Regions from separate parts of the Paraburkholderia phytofirmans OLGA172 genome, predicted to be linked through region 2. Evidence: riboswitches for the same ligand, from Rfam matches in the RefSeq annotation. Region 2 holds a riboswitch; the other holds the start of a gene.
What was found. Region 2 has a riboswitch for manganese ahead of AYM40_RS32590 (TMEM165/GDT1 family protein). Riboswitches for the same ligand answer to the same signal wherever they lie in the genome.

Region 1 (7,814 bases), on a different replicon from region 2:
CAGCCGGGAAAATATGCAAAACAGATGAGGCGCGCAATTAAATCGCGCTAAGTCTCTCGAGCGAGCCGGAAAGACGGTACGGTCGGATACAGGGCTTGCATGGACGCTCCTTTTCAGACTCAAGAGACGCCGCACAAAACGACGCATGCGGGAGTAAAAAGTGCACAGCCAAGGACTGTTGTGGCGGAATGGTAGCAAACGTTTCAGCAGATTACAGAGATAAATTTGTAACACGGGAAAAATTACGTCATTTCCGATCGAGTTATATTTTGGTCGCCATTCTTATTCCACACTTCTGCCATAGTTTTGAGCATTTGTTCTGCATAATTGTGGAAATTCGCATAGCGGCATATGGCATTGCAAATTACGGCATTGACGCCGCCGCTGAAAAAATCCACAGAATGGGCTGCAACAACCACCGCGTCCTATTAGACTTGCGCTCGCTTTAGATTCGACCCACCGCTTTTGATGAGGCATTCATGATTCGCACAATGCACCGGTACTGCGTTGCTTTCACCGTTGTGGTTCTTTCAGCTTGCACCGCTACGCCTCGTTACGACGCGAGCGGGTCGCCGGCCGGCGCATCGAGCGCCGCAGCCCTCGCGTCATGGAACGACACCGCGACCAAACGCTCGATTGTCGATTTCGTCACGCTGGTCACCACGCCCGAGTCGAAAAATTTCGTCGCACGCGCAGACCGGATCGCCGTGTTCGACAACGACGGCACGTTGTGGCCGGAGCAACCCGCCTCGGTGCAACTGGTGTTCGCGCTGCAACGGGCGAAGACAGTGGCCGGCCGGCATCCGGAATGGAGACGGCAGGAACCGTTCCGCTCAATTTTGAGAGGCAATCTGAAGCGTGCCGCGGCGAGCGGCGACGCTGGCTCGATGAGACTGCTGGCGGCGGCGCATGCCGGCATGACTAGCGATCAATTCGCTGCGCTTGTGCACGAATGGTTCGATTCCGCGAGCGACCCGCACTTTAACCGCCCGTATGCCGACCTCGCTTATCAGCCGATGCTCGAGTTGCTCGGCTATCTGCGCGCAAACGGCTTCAGGACCTATCTGGTGACGGGCGACGATGTCGAGTTCGTCCGCGACATGGCGCAGCGCGTGTACGGCATTCCGCCCGAGCAGGTGATCGGCAGCACTGTCAGATACAAGTACAGCCAGACGAACGGTGCCGTTGCGTTGACCCGACTTGCGCAAGTCGACAATCTCGTCGATGGAGCGGCCAAACCGCTCGCCATCGACCGCGTGATTGGCAGGCGTCCAGTGATTGCGTTCGGCAACGCGGACAGCGACGTGCCGATGCTCGAATGGACCTCGGCCGGCGACGGCCCGCGCTTCGCGGCGCTGCTGCATCACACCGACGGCGAACGGGAGTATGCGTACGACCGCACGGCGAAAAGTGGCAAGCTCGACAGGGGACTGGACGAAGCCGGTGAGAAAGGCTGGCTCGTCGTCGATATGAAGGACGACTGGAAGACCGTGTTCAAGCCGGATAGCACGGCAACGGTTGCGGTATCGTCCAATTAAGGGTGGCGTTTGGCTCGGCCCTCGCTTTAGTCATCGCGGCGGCTTTTGCCAAGGTTTTCGCTGCGGCTTCGGCTTCGGCTTCGGCGCGGTCCAATTTAATCAGCTTGTCAGGAAGGCCGCGCCAAGGTGGCTTTTGCCGCAGTCTTCCTGCCTTTCATCACTCGCTTAGCGGGTCAGCGTGATCACCAGATAGCTGGCGTACAGCACGCCGCACACCAGCAACGCCCACACCGGCACGCCGCGCGCGCGCACGTTGATCCTCAGCCACGCGGCTGCGGCGAGTGTAATCACGATGCCGGTCACCACTTCGACGCGCGGCGTCCACGGCGTCAGCAGAATTCCGATTGCGGGCAGCAAGGTGCCCTGAAACACCATAGCGCCGGTGATATTGCCGAACGCCAGCGTGTCCTTGCCACGGCGAATCCACAGGATGCTGTTGACCTTCTCTGGCAACTCTGTTGCGATCGGAATGATCAGCAGCGACAGCAGCAGCGGCGAGACACCGAGCGCCTGCGACACGCCCCGCACCCCGTGGATGAAACCTTCCGCGCCCCACACCAGCAATGCAACCGCCAGCGCCAGCTGCACCGCGATGGTCGCGAGGTTGGTGGGCAAGCTCAGACGCGACAGCAGCATCTTGCCCGGCGCTTCGGTGCCGTGGCCGGCGTCGACCAGTTTGGTCGATGCGCGGAACGTCATCACCACATAGGTGATGTACACGCCGACCAGAGCCACGCTGAACAGCGCCCGCACGACCATGTGTTCGTGCGGCACGTACATCGCCGCGGCCGCCAGCACGAAAGCGCACAGGAAGAAGTTCAGATCGCGCGTGAAACCCGTGCGTTCCGGCGTGACCCAACCGCCGGCGCCGCGCGAGCCGAGAATCGCGAGCGTCATCAGGAAGGTGGACAACGTTGAGAGCATGAGCGGCGCGCCGAGAATCGCGCCGACGCCGATTTCCTGATTGACCGCGCTATCGGCCGTGCCGCCCGCAATTGCAAGCAGCGGGACGAGAGTTTCGGGCAAGGCGGTCCCGACCGCCGCGAACAGCGAACCCGTCACGCCCTCGGAGATTTTCAGGCGCTCGCCTAGATGTTCGAGTGCGTTGGTGAAGAGCTCAGCCGCCACCAGAATGACGACCAGCATGATGGCGAGTTGGAACAGGAGGCCGGTCATGTGCGGCTCCTTGCAGATGCAAGGGGGAAGCGGCACAACGGCCGGGTAAGCGGCGAGACTGGCAGGGCACAACGATATTTCACAGGGCAACTCCGCGGTCGGACGTAAGTGACGAACCAATGACGCACCGCGACCCGTCCGACCAGAACGAAGCAGTGCGCCAATGGTCTCGCCAAACCGACCCGGTCGAACGCGCCATGACCCGCAGGCCAAGTATGTTGACGCGCTCTCCTTCAATGGATGAAGGAAGGCTACTCCCCAGTGACCGGGGAATTCTAACGGGATGCGCAGCTTTCAACAAGCTTGGGATCTGGTGCATGCTCGGGCGCCTGTCGGCTTCTTTGCTTGCGTGCGTCCGTGATGCGGCGTCGGGCGCGCGAGGGTGCGACGGTCCCACTGGTAAGATCGCTCACCGTCCATGACAGCAGTGAGTCTTCAAATGAATTATCAAAATCGTCAGTGGTTTTACGTCAAGCGTCCCGAAGGACGAGTGAGCGATGAGCATTACGAGTTGCGCGAAAGCGAACTCGACGACACGTTGTCATCCAACGAGGTGCTCATTCGGGCGCGCATCATTAGCGTCGATCCGTACATTCGAATCCAGCAACACGAACGTAATACTTACGATGTGCCGCATCCACTCGGCATCGTGCAGCGGGCGGGTGTGGTGGGGGAAGTGGTGGCGTCGGCGAGCCCTCTGTTCAAGCAGGGCGACTGGGTGTCGGCCTATAGCGGCTGGCAGTTGTACGCCAAGTGCCATCACAGCGAACTGACCAAACTGGACCCCAACGCGGCGCCGGTTTCGACCGCGCTCGGCGTGCTCGGCATGCCGGGACGCACCGCATGGTTCGGTTTGATGGAAGCGGGTAAGCCGCGTCCGGGCGATACGCTGGTCGTGTCTGGTGCGGCGGGCGCGGTCGGCTCGCTGGTCGCGCAGTTCGGCAAGCGTGCAGGGTGCCGCGTGATCGGGATCGCGGGCGGCCCGGACAAGTGCGCGTTTCTGACCGACACGCTGAAGCTCGACGGCGCAGTCGACTATCGGGCGCATCCCACGCTCGAAGGCTTGCAGTCAGCGCTGCAAGCGGCGACCGGCGGCGTCGATGTCTATTTCGACAACGTGGGCGGCATGGTCACCGATGCGGTGATTCCGCTCATCAAGCGCCGCGCGCGGATCGTGATCTGCGGGGCGATCGCTCAATACGACGGCGGGCTGGACACACCGGATCTTGCACCGCGCTTCCTGCAGCACATGCTGTTTCAGCGCGCGACGATTCAGGGGATTCTGGCGCGCGACTTCACGCATCGGATGGACGAGATGCTGCAGACGGTCGCGCCGTGGGTGAAGAACGGGGAGATCGTTTATCAGGAGACATATGTCGATGGGTTTGACGCGTTGCCGAATGCGCTGAACAGTCTGTTCGAAGGGAAGAATCTTGGGAAGCTGCTGGTGAGGGTGTGATCGGGCGAGATGAAGCGGATGGCAGACCGTCGTGACGACGGTGGGCCGGAAAAGCCGACGGTTCCGACGCCTGTAATGGCGCCTGGAAGATCTGCGGTCTGCCCGCGCAGGCCGCCCTGCAGTCCACGGACACGCTCGTACGCGACGCAACTCGCAGTGCCGATATCTAGCTGACGACCCTTGGTAGCAGCACTGCGCTCAGTCCGCAAGCAAGCGGGGCAACTGTCCCCAAGCAATATTCCGCGTATGTCGTATCGTGCATTTTCAGAGCCTCGCAGTTCTAGCCTGGTTTGGCAGCGAGTATCCGTTCGTTCGCAGCCGTGCTTCGGCTATTTGGGTCGATGTGTGGCGATAACCTGCTGAGAACTCGGAGCTTCGCAAATCGAATATCTAAAGTGGGTAGAATTCGTTACACCCTCAGCCGAGGGGATGCCTGATCAGCCAGGAGCGAAGACGGCACGATTTCGCCAACTGTTGGCGGCGATCCAGGCTCTCGCCGTCAGTCGATGTAGATTAGCCGCGCTTCCGCACGAGTGCGCCATAAGCCCAAGCGAGTTCTCAAGTCCGCGATTACCAAGGCAATAGGCAATGAAAATCTCCGAACTGGTGCTGCACAACTTTCGCAGGTACGAGGAGGCCTTCTTTCAGTTCAACCCCCAGTTCAATGTCCTGATTGGCAATAACGGGAAGGGCAAGACGACGGTACTCGACGCACTGGCGATGCTGCTCAATACCTACTTTCAAGGCGGCAAACTCACGACCGGCGGAGGCACAATCAAGAATACCGATGCGCATGCCGTCTACAAGGAGATCGAAGGCCAAGTCTTCTACGAGCCTACCACCGACGTCTGGCTGGAGGCTACGGCCGCAGTGGGCAACGAGCGCACTCAATGGCGGCGGGATCTCGGCGACCGTGGCGGCAAAGCAAAGACTCTTGTCAGAAAGGGCAAGGAGGCGCGTGATCGCGTGACCAAGCAGTCGGACGTCGATCTGCCACTGCTTCTGTATTATGGCGCAGGCCGCCTCTGGGACAAACACGACGATATCGAGACGGATCAGCCGGCGTCCCGCCTCATGGGCTACCGGTATTGCCTTGACCCGAAATCGGATCACAAGGCCTTTGAGAAATGGTTCAAACGTCTGTCCCTCTCAAGACTACAGAAGCGAGTTGAGATACCGGCGCTGGACGCCGTCACCAACGCGGTGACGGCGTGTATCCCGGGGGCACATGGTTTCTTTTTCGACATTGGATACGACCACCTGATGGTCAAGCTAGACCACGAAGGTCTGATCCCATTCGACGATTTGAGCGATGGTTATCGAAACATGATCGGGATCATTGCCGACATTGCCCATCGCGCCTCACGTTTGAACCCGCACTTCGGCGCTGAAGCCGCGCTAAAGACACAAGGCATCGTTCTAATCGACGAGATCGATCTGCACCTGCATCCCAAATGGCAACGCCGCGTCGTCGCGGATCTGAAGCACGCGTTTCCCGAGCTGCAGTTTATTGTCTCCACGCATTCTCCGTTCATCTTGCAATCGCTGGAACCCGGAGAAGTCATTGACCTGGGGCGCGGCCTGAAGCCTGCTCAGGCGAAGTCGATCCCAGATGGTATTGCCGCGCCCGCTTCGGACGCAAAGTACGTCAATCGGTCCATCGAAGACATCGTTGAAGATGTGATGAAAGTCCCGGTGCCTCAGCGTGGAGAGCGCTACCAGAAAATGTATGACGCTGCGCTGGAGTATTTTCGTCTACTCAAAGAGACTCCCAAGGACGTAAGTGAGGAGCTGAAGGCGCAGGTCAAGCAGCGACTCGATCAGCTATCTGGCCCATTCAGTGACAACGTGGCCTACCACGCCTTCCTGGAGATGCAGCGCATGGCTTCTGGAATCGATGGTGCTCCTGAGACGAGTTCCACGAGGAAAGACGCATGAGGCCGGTGGTGCGCGGAGCCTGGCCCACTGACGACGAGGGAAATCAGGTTGCGTTCAGTACATACTCAATGGCGCGCGGTGAGCTCATCAAGCGACTCGGAGAATGCTGCTCGTATTGCGAGCAGCATCTCGATTCCAGCCTGGCCGTGGAGCATGTCCAGCCCAAAAAACCACCAGGCGCTGTTACCAACGACCCGACTCGCGAGTTCAACTGGGAAAACTTCCTGCTCGCATGCACGAACTGCAACAGCACAAAAAGTAACCACGATATCGACCTCGACGACCACCTTTGGCCGGATCGGGACAACACCTTTCTTGCCTTGATCTACAAGCAGGGAGGACTTGTCGAGGCCGCGCCTGGCACCGAACATACTCGGGCCCAAAACATCGTCGAGCTAGTCGGACTGGACAAGGTTCCTACTGATCACGAGCAGGAAACAGAGGCATCCGACCGTCGATGGAACAACCGGCGAGAGGCCTGGGACATCGCCGAGCTATCGAAACTGAATTTAGCCCAATTTGATTATCCGCAAATGCGCGCCCAGATTGTGTTGCAAATACAGGGTTACTGGTCCATTTGGATGACGGTCTTCCATGACGACCCAGATATGCTTGAGCGCATCCTGGACCGCATTCCAGGCACAGCGAAACACTGCTTCGACGCTGCCAACGGGTATCGGGCTGTGCCCCGCGTGCTGCCGTAGTAAGCCGCCGTTAGGTAGAGTTGTTGCCCGTTGGCACGAAGCAGCACGAATTTTTGTCGGTTCATCGCCGATCTGCGGGTGATTGAGGGGCGGAGAATGGCACGAAGCGGTCGGTTTGCCACAAAACGGGCAATGCAACTTCAACGGAGTGGCATCCGAGGAATGCCGAAGGCAGTTACCGCTCCTTCTTTTTCGCCTGTGCAGCGACCATCCAACAGACCACTGCACCCGCAGCCCAACCTCATGCGAACATCAGTTCGAGATCGAGCAAGTTTGAAAATTCGCCGCATTTTCGTCGTCGAGGAAGAACCATTTTGGGGTACACAGCCGGGCACATGCAACCGCCGGGTTTTCCAGGATCTGCTTGGCTTTCCCCGGACGCAAATTTCCCACAACGCCTTATCTGGCGGAGGTTTTCAGGATTTCGGGGGATTTCTGCGGAAAACCAGATGGTGCGCCCGGCTGGGATCGAACCAGCAACCCCTGCCTTCGGAGGGCAGTACTCTATCCATTGAGCTACGGGCGCTTCAACACGAAAGCGCGGCAACCTGAGCAGGAGCGACGCCAAAGCGAGACCGAAAGGATACCCGGTTTCGGCCAAACCGTCCACCGGGCGGCCTATATGACGGGATTGTGCGCCTCCTGCCCGTCATCCGGCCGATACCGGCCGCGCCCCACGATGCGGGTAAACGCCTCCTGAACACCTCGCCGCGCCCCTCGCCGCCGCCGAAATGTTGCGTCTATAATCTTCCGTGCCTGATTAAAGAACAAGAAGTTGCCGTCACGCTGTACCGCTCACATACCCACGGAGACGAGACAAGCATGAGCGAAGCACCACACGGAGCCCCAATCAAAACCCCCGGGCAGCTCATTGCCGCGATCATTGCCAGTTTTGCGGTACCGATCGTCATCATCGTTCTGCTAGTGATCTACGTCGATAATTCGACCCGCACTGGCGCCGGCACCGACAGTCTTTCCGAAGCCGAAGTCAGCGCCCGT
Region 2 (7,814 bases):
GTTCGTAACGATCGTTACACCAAAATCTTTCAGTTTCCGGAGCGTCTCGATGCTCTTTACCGTATCCCGCATGATCAGGCCCTCCGTGACCTCCAGCTTCAGCGAGGCAGCGCCGATGTGAGCACCGGACAGCGCTGCCGCCACGTCGGCAACGAGGTTGGGGTCATCGAACTGCCGCGGCGAGAGATTGACGCTGATCTGCAGTGGCGGCTCTGCCGGGAACGCCCGCTGCCAGTGGGCGACTTGCTGGCAAGCCTCTTCCAGTACGTATCGTCCGAGCGGAATGATGAGGCCGCTTTCTTCTGCAATCGCAATGAACTCGGACGGCGGCAACAAACCTCGTGTGGGGTGCTGCCACCTCACGAGCGCTTCCATTTCACGGAACCCTGCCACCTGAAGCTGCATGATCGGCTGAAAATACACGCGTAGTTCACGATGCTCGACTTCGGCCTGGCTAATACGGTCAAGCAGCAATGCGCGGTTCGGTAACGAGGTGAGCGTGTCGTAGAACGCCCGTCGCGCGAGCTGCTCTTCGAAGTTCTTTCTTTCGGTGGTATCGCTCGCTGTCGCCACGATCGCGCCGACAGCCGGTTCGTCGAGCAGATTCGTCAAGGTAAGCTGAATATAGCGCCACGCATCGCCCTCGCCTCGAATACGGATCTCGATCGATTTCGTGGATCGAGCCGTCGACGACACGGTCTCCAACAGGCCCTGCAGCGTGGGACGGTCAGTGGGATGGATCGGATCGAGCAGACTGGTGCCGACGATCTGGCCCATGTTGTTCAAGGGATCGGGGCGTCGCGTCGGCGCCTCGTAGGTCACCGTCCCGTTGACGTCGGAAACCAGTATCGCATCCGACGTATTGGCGACAAGCGCCTGCAGCCTCTGCTCGCTCGTGCGCAGCGCGTCCTGGGCCGCCGCATCCACGTTCCTGCGAATCCGCCGCAGCATCTGAAGAAACAGCAGCGCGAGCCCCACGCCGATCGCCAGGACTACAGGGGTCGGGATAGGGATAGGCCGCTGCGAAGCAAGCTCTCGAACTAGAACAGCGGGTGCGCTTGCGGGTACAACGCGGTCCTGAGGGCGAAACCACCGAGGACAACGAAAATGATGGCGGCCAGAATGTGGACCGCCTTTGTTGGCAAGCGGTCGGCGAATTTGTGTCCGAGGTAGATGACGGGCACATTGGCCAGCATCATGCCGAGCGTCGTGCCCGCGACGACGCCGAAGAACTCGTGAAAGCGCGCAGCGAGCGCAATCGTGACGATCTGGGTTTTGTCGCCCATTTCAGCGAGAAAGAATGTGAGCGCGGTTGTGCCGAACACCCCCATCGAGTTTTTCGTCAATACCGCGTCGGCGTCGTCCAGCTTGTCCGGAATGAGAATCCACACCGCCATCACCGCGAATGATGCGACAACCGCCCAATTCAGAATACCCGGACTCAGAACGCTCGCGAGCCACGCGCCGAGTGCGCCGGATGCACCATGATTGATGATGGTAGCGGCAAAGACACCCAGGATGATGGGAATAGGCTTGCGATATCGCGCGGCCAATACCAGGGACAGGAGTTGAGTCTTGTCGCCAATTTCGGCAAGGCCGACCACGCTGGTCGAAATAAGGAAGGATTGCATGGGTTGTTGTACCCGGGCCGCGCTGAAAGCACGCGATGACGCGCATTCCGGCGACCCGGTTAGGTCGGAATGCGTGTCATCGGTCTTGCCAGGCACTTAGCTGCGCACGCCATAGCGGGTCTCTCGACTCGCCAAGTATGTTGACATGCGCCCTCGAACATGGCGTTCGAGGCGGCTACTCCCCAATGAGCAGGCGCGATTTTACCGCGCCGTGCACTACCGAAGCAAGTCGCCGCGCCGCAAACGCGTGGCGGATCGGCGACTTGGCTGCCATGGTTCAGGCCGACGCGTGTGAAGCTTGCACTTCAACGGTGACATGTGACAGCCCCCTGAAGCGCTCGAGCACTGCGTGATAGAAGCGCGAGTCTCGCTGAGCTTCGCTCGTTGCCACGGACACCACGGCACTCATGTGACCCGGACCCACCCGCCATACATGCAGATCGACGACCTTGTCGCCACGGTCCTCGATAGCGTTTCGCACGTTCTCCGCCATGCGCCGGTCGGGATTCATGTCGAGCAGGATGGCACCCGTATCTCGCATCAAGCCGTACGACCAGTTTGCAATCACCAGCGCGCCGATGACACCCGCGAGCGGGTCCATCCAGAGCCAGCCAAATGCGCGTGCCAGTAAGAGACCGATGATAGCCAGCACGGAGACCGCCGCATCCGCCATCACGTGGATGTAGGCCGACCGGATGTTGTGGTCGCGGGTTGCTGCTTCATGCGCGTCGTGGCCGTGCTCATGCTCTTCGAACTCGACTTCGTGCTCGCCGTCCGGCATCCGCACGATGGCCTTGAAGGCGTGCGGCTCAGGAATGTCTTGCTTCGATTCCAGATAGCCGCCACGGTCCGCCAGTGCGAATACCTGTTGCGTCCCATCGGGTCGTACCGTCGTAATGGACACCGTCGAGGTGTCCAGTCGCGAACCGTCCGTCGCCGGTGCAATGCGGAAAACGGGTGGCACCCCATCCTCGAAGATGGAAACGGCAAACACACCGGACGGCGCGAAAATCTTCTGCACTTCGTCCTCATGGTCATGGTCGTCGTGACCATGACCATGACCATGACCATGACCATGACCATGACCATGACCATGTCCGTGGCTGTGACCATGGCTATGGCCGTGATCGCCGCCGCTCAGCAGCCACACGCTTGCGAGGTTGACCAGCAAGCCGATCACCGCGATAGGAATCGCTTCACCGAAGTGAATGGGTATCGGTGACAGAAAACGCGACACCGCCTCGTAGCCAATCAGTACTGCAATCATCGCGAGCACAATGGCACTCGTGAACCCCGCAAGGTCACCCAGTTTGCCGGTACCGAACACGAAGCGGGAGTCGGTGGCGTGCCTGCGCGCGTAGGTGTACGCCAGGGCTGCGATCAGCATCGCTCCGGCATGCGTCGACATATGCAGGCCGTCGGCGACAAGCGCAAGCGAGCCGAACATACTGCCGCCAACGATTTCAACCAGCATCATCGCGCTGCACAGCGCAATCACGGCCCACGTCTTGCGCTCGTTCGTTTCATGACCGGCACCCAGAAAGATGTGGTCATGTCCCGCGCCGAATGCGGCGTTTTTAAAATCACTCATGTTCTGCTCTACTTGAAATAACTGTGAACGACCTCGATCAGCTGGTCAGTTGCGCTGCCGGTCGATTCTTCATGGGTTTCCGCATCGACGAGATGGGTGCGGATATGATCCTCAAGCACCACAGCCAGCAGGCCGTTCATCGCGCCGCGGCAGCTGGTTATCTGCTGCAGGACGTCAATGCACCCCTGCTCTTCCTCGAGCGCCCGCTCAATGGCTTCAACCTGCCCCTTAATACGCCGGACCCGGTTGAGCAGCTTCTGTTTCTCGCGAATGGTGTGGCTCATGAATGATCTCCGATATACCGAGGGGGAGTATATGACAAATAGGGTGGGGGGGTATACCAAGCTGTTTCGAGTGAAAGCTTTCGGAAAGTATTCGCCTGGGCAACCTCGTCCAATAACGGCTTGCGCAGTCGAGCACCACGCTCAATCATCCTCACTGACGCGAAGCTGTCAGGATGGAACTGGTCTTCGGGAACATTGAGGCGCTGACGCCCAGGTATTGCCCTGGTTTTGAGCTGCCTTCTCGATGGTGCGACAATCGGATCAGGACCAGCTAGTCCTCAACACGGTACGCCGATGGTCCGCTCAATCTGAAAGGGCAAGAACATGCGTCGATACATCTATCTCGCGGCATTGCCTGCGACCTTCGTTGCCGGCATGTTTGCATCCCATCTGGGCACACTGGCGCGAGCCCAGGCGTCAGACGTACCGCTCACGGCGCAGATCATCGACCTGGCCGCCTTAACCGATGCCGATGTTGGCCCACAGATTCCGAACATGGGTACCTTGCGTTCGAAGGGCCTGGTCGTCACGCCGAGCGGAACCGTTGCGGTGCAGACCGGTAACGTACCCAAGCATACGCATCGAGGTTCTGACGAAATCCAGTACGTGATTTCGGGAAGCGGCACGTTCTGGCTAGGTAACGAACAGCGTCAGATTCACGCCGGCGACCTGATCATTATCCCGAAGGGAACCGTGCATGCGGGGTCCGAGCCGACCAGCGGCGAATTCAAGGTCCTTTCCATCAAGCTGCCTCCGCAAGCGCCAGGCGACATGCAGATGGTTCCCTGACGTGTCGTCGATATCCGGCCCCCCCGATCCACGCCGGACACTACGTGATCTCGTGCGCCGCGCGCAGCAATCGACCATGCTAGGCTACGCGTAGCTATGTTCCCGCATGGTCAATTCCGCCGTCGGGAAAGGAAACACCGAAAGTTCACGTTGCCTGAATATCCGCGTCCGCTCGCTCGTTTAGGTTAAACGCAGGCGATATAAGGTGGATCGATGATCGACGTTAACCAGCGTATTGTCCGGCGGCGGCGCCTGTGCGTCGCGCTATGCGGCTGCGCCGCAGTGGCGGGCTGCATGGTCGGTCCCGACTACCGCACTCCCCCCGCGCCGCCTACCGACACCTACACCGCCACACCGCTGCCCGAGCAGACGGCCTCTTCTCCAGGGGCTGCCGGCTTGCCACAGCGTTTTATGCCGGGACAGGATATTCCCGCCGCCTGGTGGGCACTCTTTCACTGCGAGCCGCTCGACGCGCTGATCCGTCAGGCCCTCGTCAACAGCCCGAACATCGCCGCGGCGCAAGCTGCATTGCAGCAGGCGAGTGAAAACTTCTCGGCACAAGCCGGCGGCACCCTTCTACCCAGCGTCGACGCACAACTTGGCGCCACGCGCGAGAAATTGAACGGCGTCGCGTTCGGCCAGCCCGGCGTCGTGGATGAGTTCAATCTCTACAACGCATCGGTGAACGTATCGTACAAACTCGACGTGTTCGGCGGCACACGGCGCGAACTCGAAGCGTTGCACGCGCAAGTCGATTACCAGCGCTTCCAGTTGCAGGCCGCCTATCTCGCGATGTCGGCCAACATTGTGACCGCGGCCGTCAAGGAAGCGTCACTGCGCGCACAGATCGAGGCAACCGAGCGGATCGCCACGGAAGAAGACGAGCAACTGGGCGTACTCGGCAAGCAGTTCGACCTGGGGGGCGTGGGCCGCACGGCGGTGCTCGCGCAGCAGACCCTGTTGGCGCAGACCCGCGCAACGCTGCCGCCGCTGCAACAACAACTCGACCAGGCGCGTCACCAGCTCGCCGTGCTGGCCGGCAAACTGCCCAGCGACGCCGCGTTGCCAGAATTCAAGCTCGAGATGTTCTCGTTGCCCGAGACGCTGCCGGTCAGTCTCCCGTCCGCGCTGGTGCAGCAGCGGCCCGACATCCTCGCCGCCGACGCCGTCCTGCATCAGGCCAGCGCGCAAGTCGGCGTGGCGACTGCGGCGATGTATCCGCAGATCACGCTGTCCGCCAGCTACGGCGCCGAGGCCCTGACGCCGGCCCAGGTGTTCAAGGCCGGCAGCACGATCTGGAGCCTGGGCGCCGGTCTGCTGCAACCGGTCTTCCATGGCGGGCAACTGAGTGCGCAGAAGCGCGCGGCCGAGGCGGCGTACGAGCAAGCCGACGCGCAATATCGCGAAACGGTGCTGCTGGCGTTCCAGAACGTCGCGGACTCGCTGCGCGCGCTCGATCACGACGCGACCGGCCTGAGAGCGCAGACAGACGCCTGGCGTGCCGCTAGCGATTCGCTGGAACTGACGCGTGGGCAGTATCGCGTCGGCGGAGTGAGCTACCTGTCGCTTCTCGATGCCCAACGCCAGTACCAACAAACGGTGGTGAGCCTCGCGCAGGCCCAGGCATCCCGCTACGCCGACACCGCGGCCCTCTTCCAGGCGCTCGGTGGCGGCTGGTGGAACGCCGCTGCGCCGGCCACCGCCGCAACGACGCATTGACATAGCCCGGCAGAAGGCTCGCTGCACCGCTCTTTGCAACACGCGCGATCAGAAACGAAGGGATGCAAAGTCCAGCGCTTCGCCCAATGCCGTGCAAGGACATCACGATGACCGAAAGAAAACCGATGACAAAGCGGATGGTGATCATGCTGATCTGTGTCGGCCTGCTGCTGGCCGCGCTCGTCGGCTTCAACCAGTTCCGCGCGTATATGTTCGGCAAGTTCATGGCGGGCAACTCGGCACCGCCCGCCACCGTCTCGGCAGCAGTCGCCGGCTATCAGTCATGGCAACCGCAGCTTGCGGCGGTCGGGAGCCTGCGCGCCGTGCGCGGCGTCGATGTCACCACCGAAGTCGCGGGCCTCGTGCGCGAGGTGGCATTCAGCTCGGGGCAGGAAGCGAAAGCCGGACAAGTCCTTGTCCGGCTCAACGACGACACCGACGTGGCGCTGCTCCATTCGTTGCAGGCTGCGGCAGAACTCGCGCAGACCGTCTACCGGCGCGATCAGGCACAGTACGACATCAAGGCGATCGCCAAAGCGCAACTCGACGCGGACGCCGCCGACCTGAAGGGCAAGGTGGCACAAGTGGCGGGACAGGCAGCGTTGGTCGAAAAGAAAACCATCCGCGCACCGTTTGCGGGACGCCTTGGCATCACCACGATCAATCCAGGGCAGTACATCAATCCGGGCGATGCGATCGTCACGCTGCAAGCGATCGATCCGATCTACGCCGATTTCTACCTGCCGCAGCAGCAGTTCGGCCAGCTCGCGATCGGCCAGACCATCGTGGTCGACACCAATGCGTACAGCGGCCAAACGTTCGTGGGCAAGATCCAGTCGGTCAGCCCGAAAGTCGACAGCGCCACGCGCAACGTGCAGATCGAAGCCACCGTGGACAATCATGAGCGCAAGCTGCTGCCGGGCATGTACGCAAACGTGAAGATCGACGCAGGTGCCGGACAGCGCTACCTGACGCTGCCGCAAACGGCCATCACCTACAATCCCTATGGCGCGACCGTGTTCATCGTCAAGCCAGGCACACAACCCAACGCACAGGGCGGCAAGACGCTGCCCATCGCGCAGCAGGTGTTCGTCACGCCAGGCCCGACGCGCGGCGATCAGGTTGCGATCCTTAAGGGTGTCGACGCCGGCACGCAGGTCGTGACGAGCGGGCAGCTCAAACTCAAGAACGGCACGCCGCTGATCATCAACAACAGCGTGCAGCCGGCGGACAATCCGAACCCGGCGCCTCAGGAACAATAGAGAGACCGCGCGATGACATTCACCGATCTCTTTATCCGGCGGCCCGTACTGGCATCGGTGGTCAGCCTGCTGATCCTCGTGCTTGGACTGCGCTCGCTGGCCGCTCTGAAAGTCAGTCAGTATCCGCAGACCGAAAACGCCGTCGTGACGATCAGCACGGCTTACTATGGCGCGAATGCCGACACCATCGCCGGTTTCATCACGCAGCCGCTCGAAGCGGCGATCGCTCAGGCGCAAGGCATCGACTACCTGTCCTCGACAAGCACCACCGGTGTGTCGACCATTATCGCCACGCTGCGCCTGAACTATGACTCGAACCGCGCGCTGACCGAGATCAACACGCAGATCCAGTCGGTGCGCAACCAGTTGCCGCCGCAGGCGCAGCAGCCGGTGCTGACCGTGCAAGTCGGGCAGACCACCGACGCGATGTACATGGGCTTTTACAGCGACGTGCTGCCGAGTAACAACGTCACGGATTATCTGCTGCGTGTCGTCAAGCCCAGGCTCGATTCGATCGAGGGCGTGCAGACAGCCGAAA

Region 1: another riboswitch for manganese. It lies ahead of AYM40_RS19895 (sodium:calcium antiporter); the one in region 2 lies ahead of AYM40_RS32590 (TMEM165/GDT1 family protein).

Annotation. Positions count from the first base shown of each region.
Region 1 is NZ_CP014578.1:4,496,564-4,504,377, forward strand. It holds gene AYM40_RS19890 (HAD family hydrolase) at 480-1,538, shown strand; gene AYM40_RS19895 (sodium:calcium antiporter) at 1,704-2,714, opposite strand; yybP-ykoY riboswitch at 2,815-2,986, opposite strand; gene AYM40_RS19900 (NADP-dependent oxidoreductase) at 3,154-4,173, shown strand; gene AYM40_RS19905 (AAA family ATPase) at 4,762-6,111, shown strand; gene AYM40_RS19910 (HNH endonuclease) at 6,108-6,815, shown strand; tRNA gene AYM40_RS19915 (tRNA-Arg) at 7,266-7,341, opposite strand; gene AYM40_RS19920 (c-type cytochrome) at 7,638-7,814, shown strand, end outside.
Region 2 is NZ_CP014579.1:2,825,050-2,832,863, forward strand. It holds partial or broken gene AYM40_RS43325 (EAL domain-containing protein) at 19-951, opposite strand; gene AYM40_RS32590 (TMEM165/GDT1 family protein) at 1,041-1,631, opposite strand; yybP-ykoY riboswitch at 1,638-1,827, opposite strand; gene dmeF (CDF family Co(II)/Ni(II) efflux transporter DmeF) at 1,909-3,222, opposite strand; gene AYM40_RS32600 (metal/formaldehyde-sensitive transcriptional repressor) at 3,231-3,506, opposite strand; gene AYM40_RS32605 (cupin domain-containing protein) at 3,831-4,295, shown strand; gene AYM40_RS32610 (efflux transporter outer membrane subunit) at 4,509-6,014, shown strand; gene AYM40_RS32615 (efflux RND transporter periplasmic adaptor subunit) at 6,122-7,276, shown strand; gene AYM40_RS32620 (efflux RND transporter permease subunit) at 7,289-7,814, shown strand, end outside.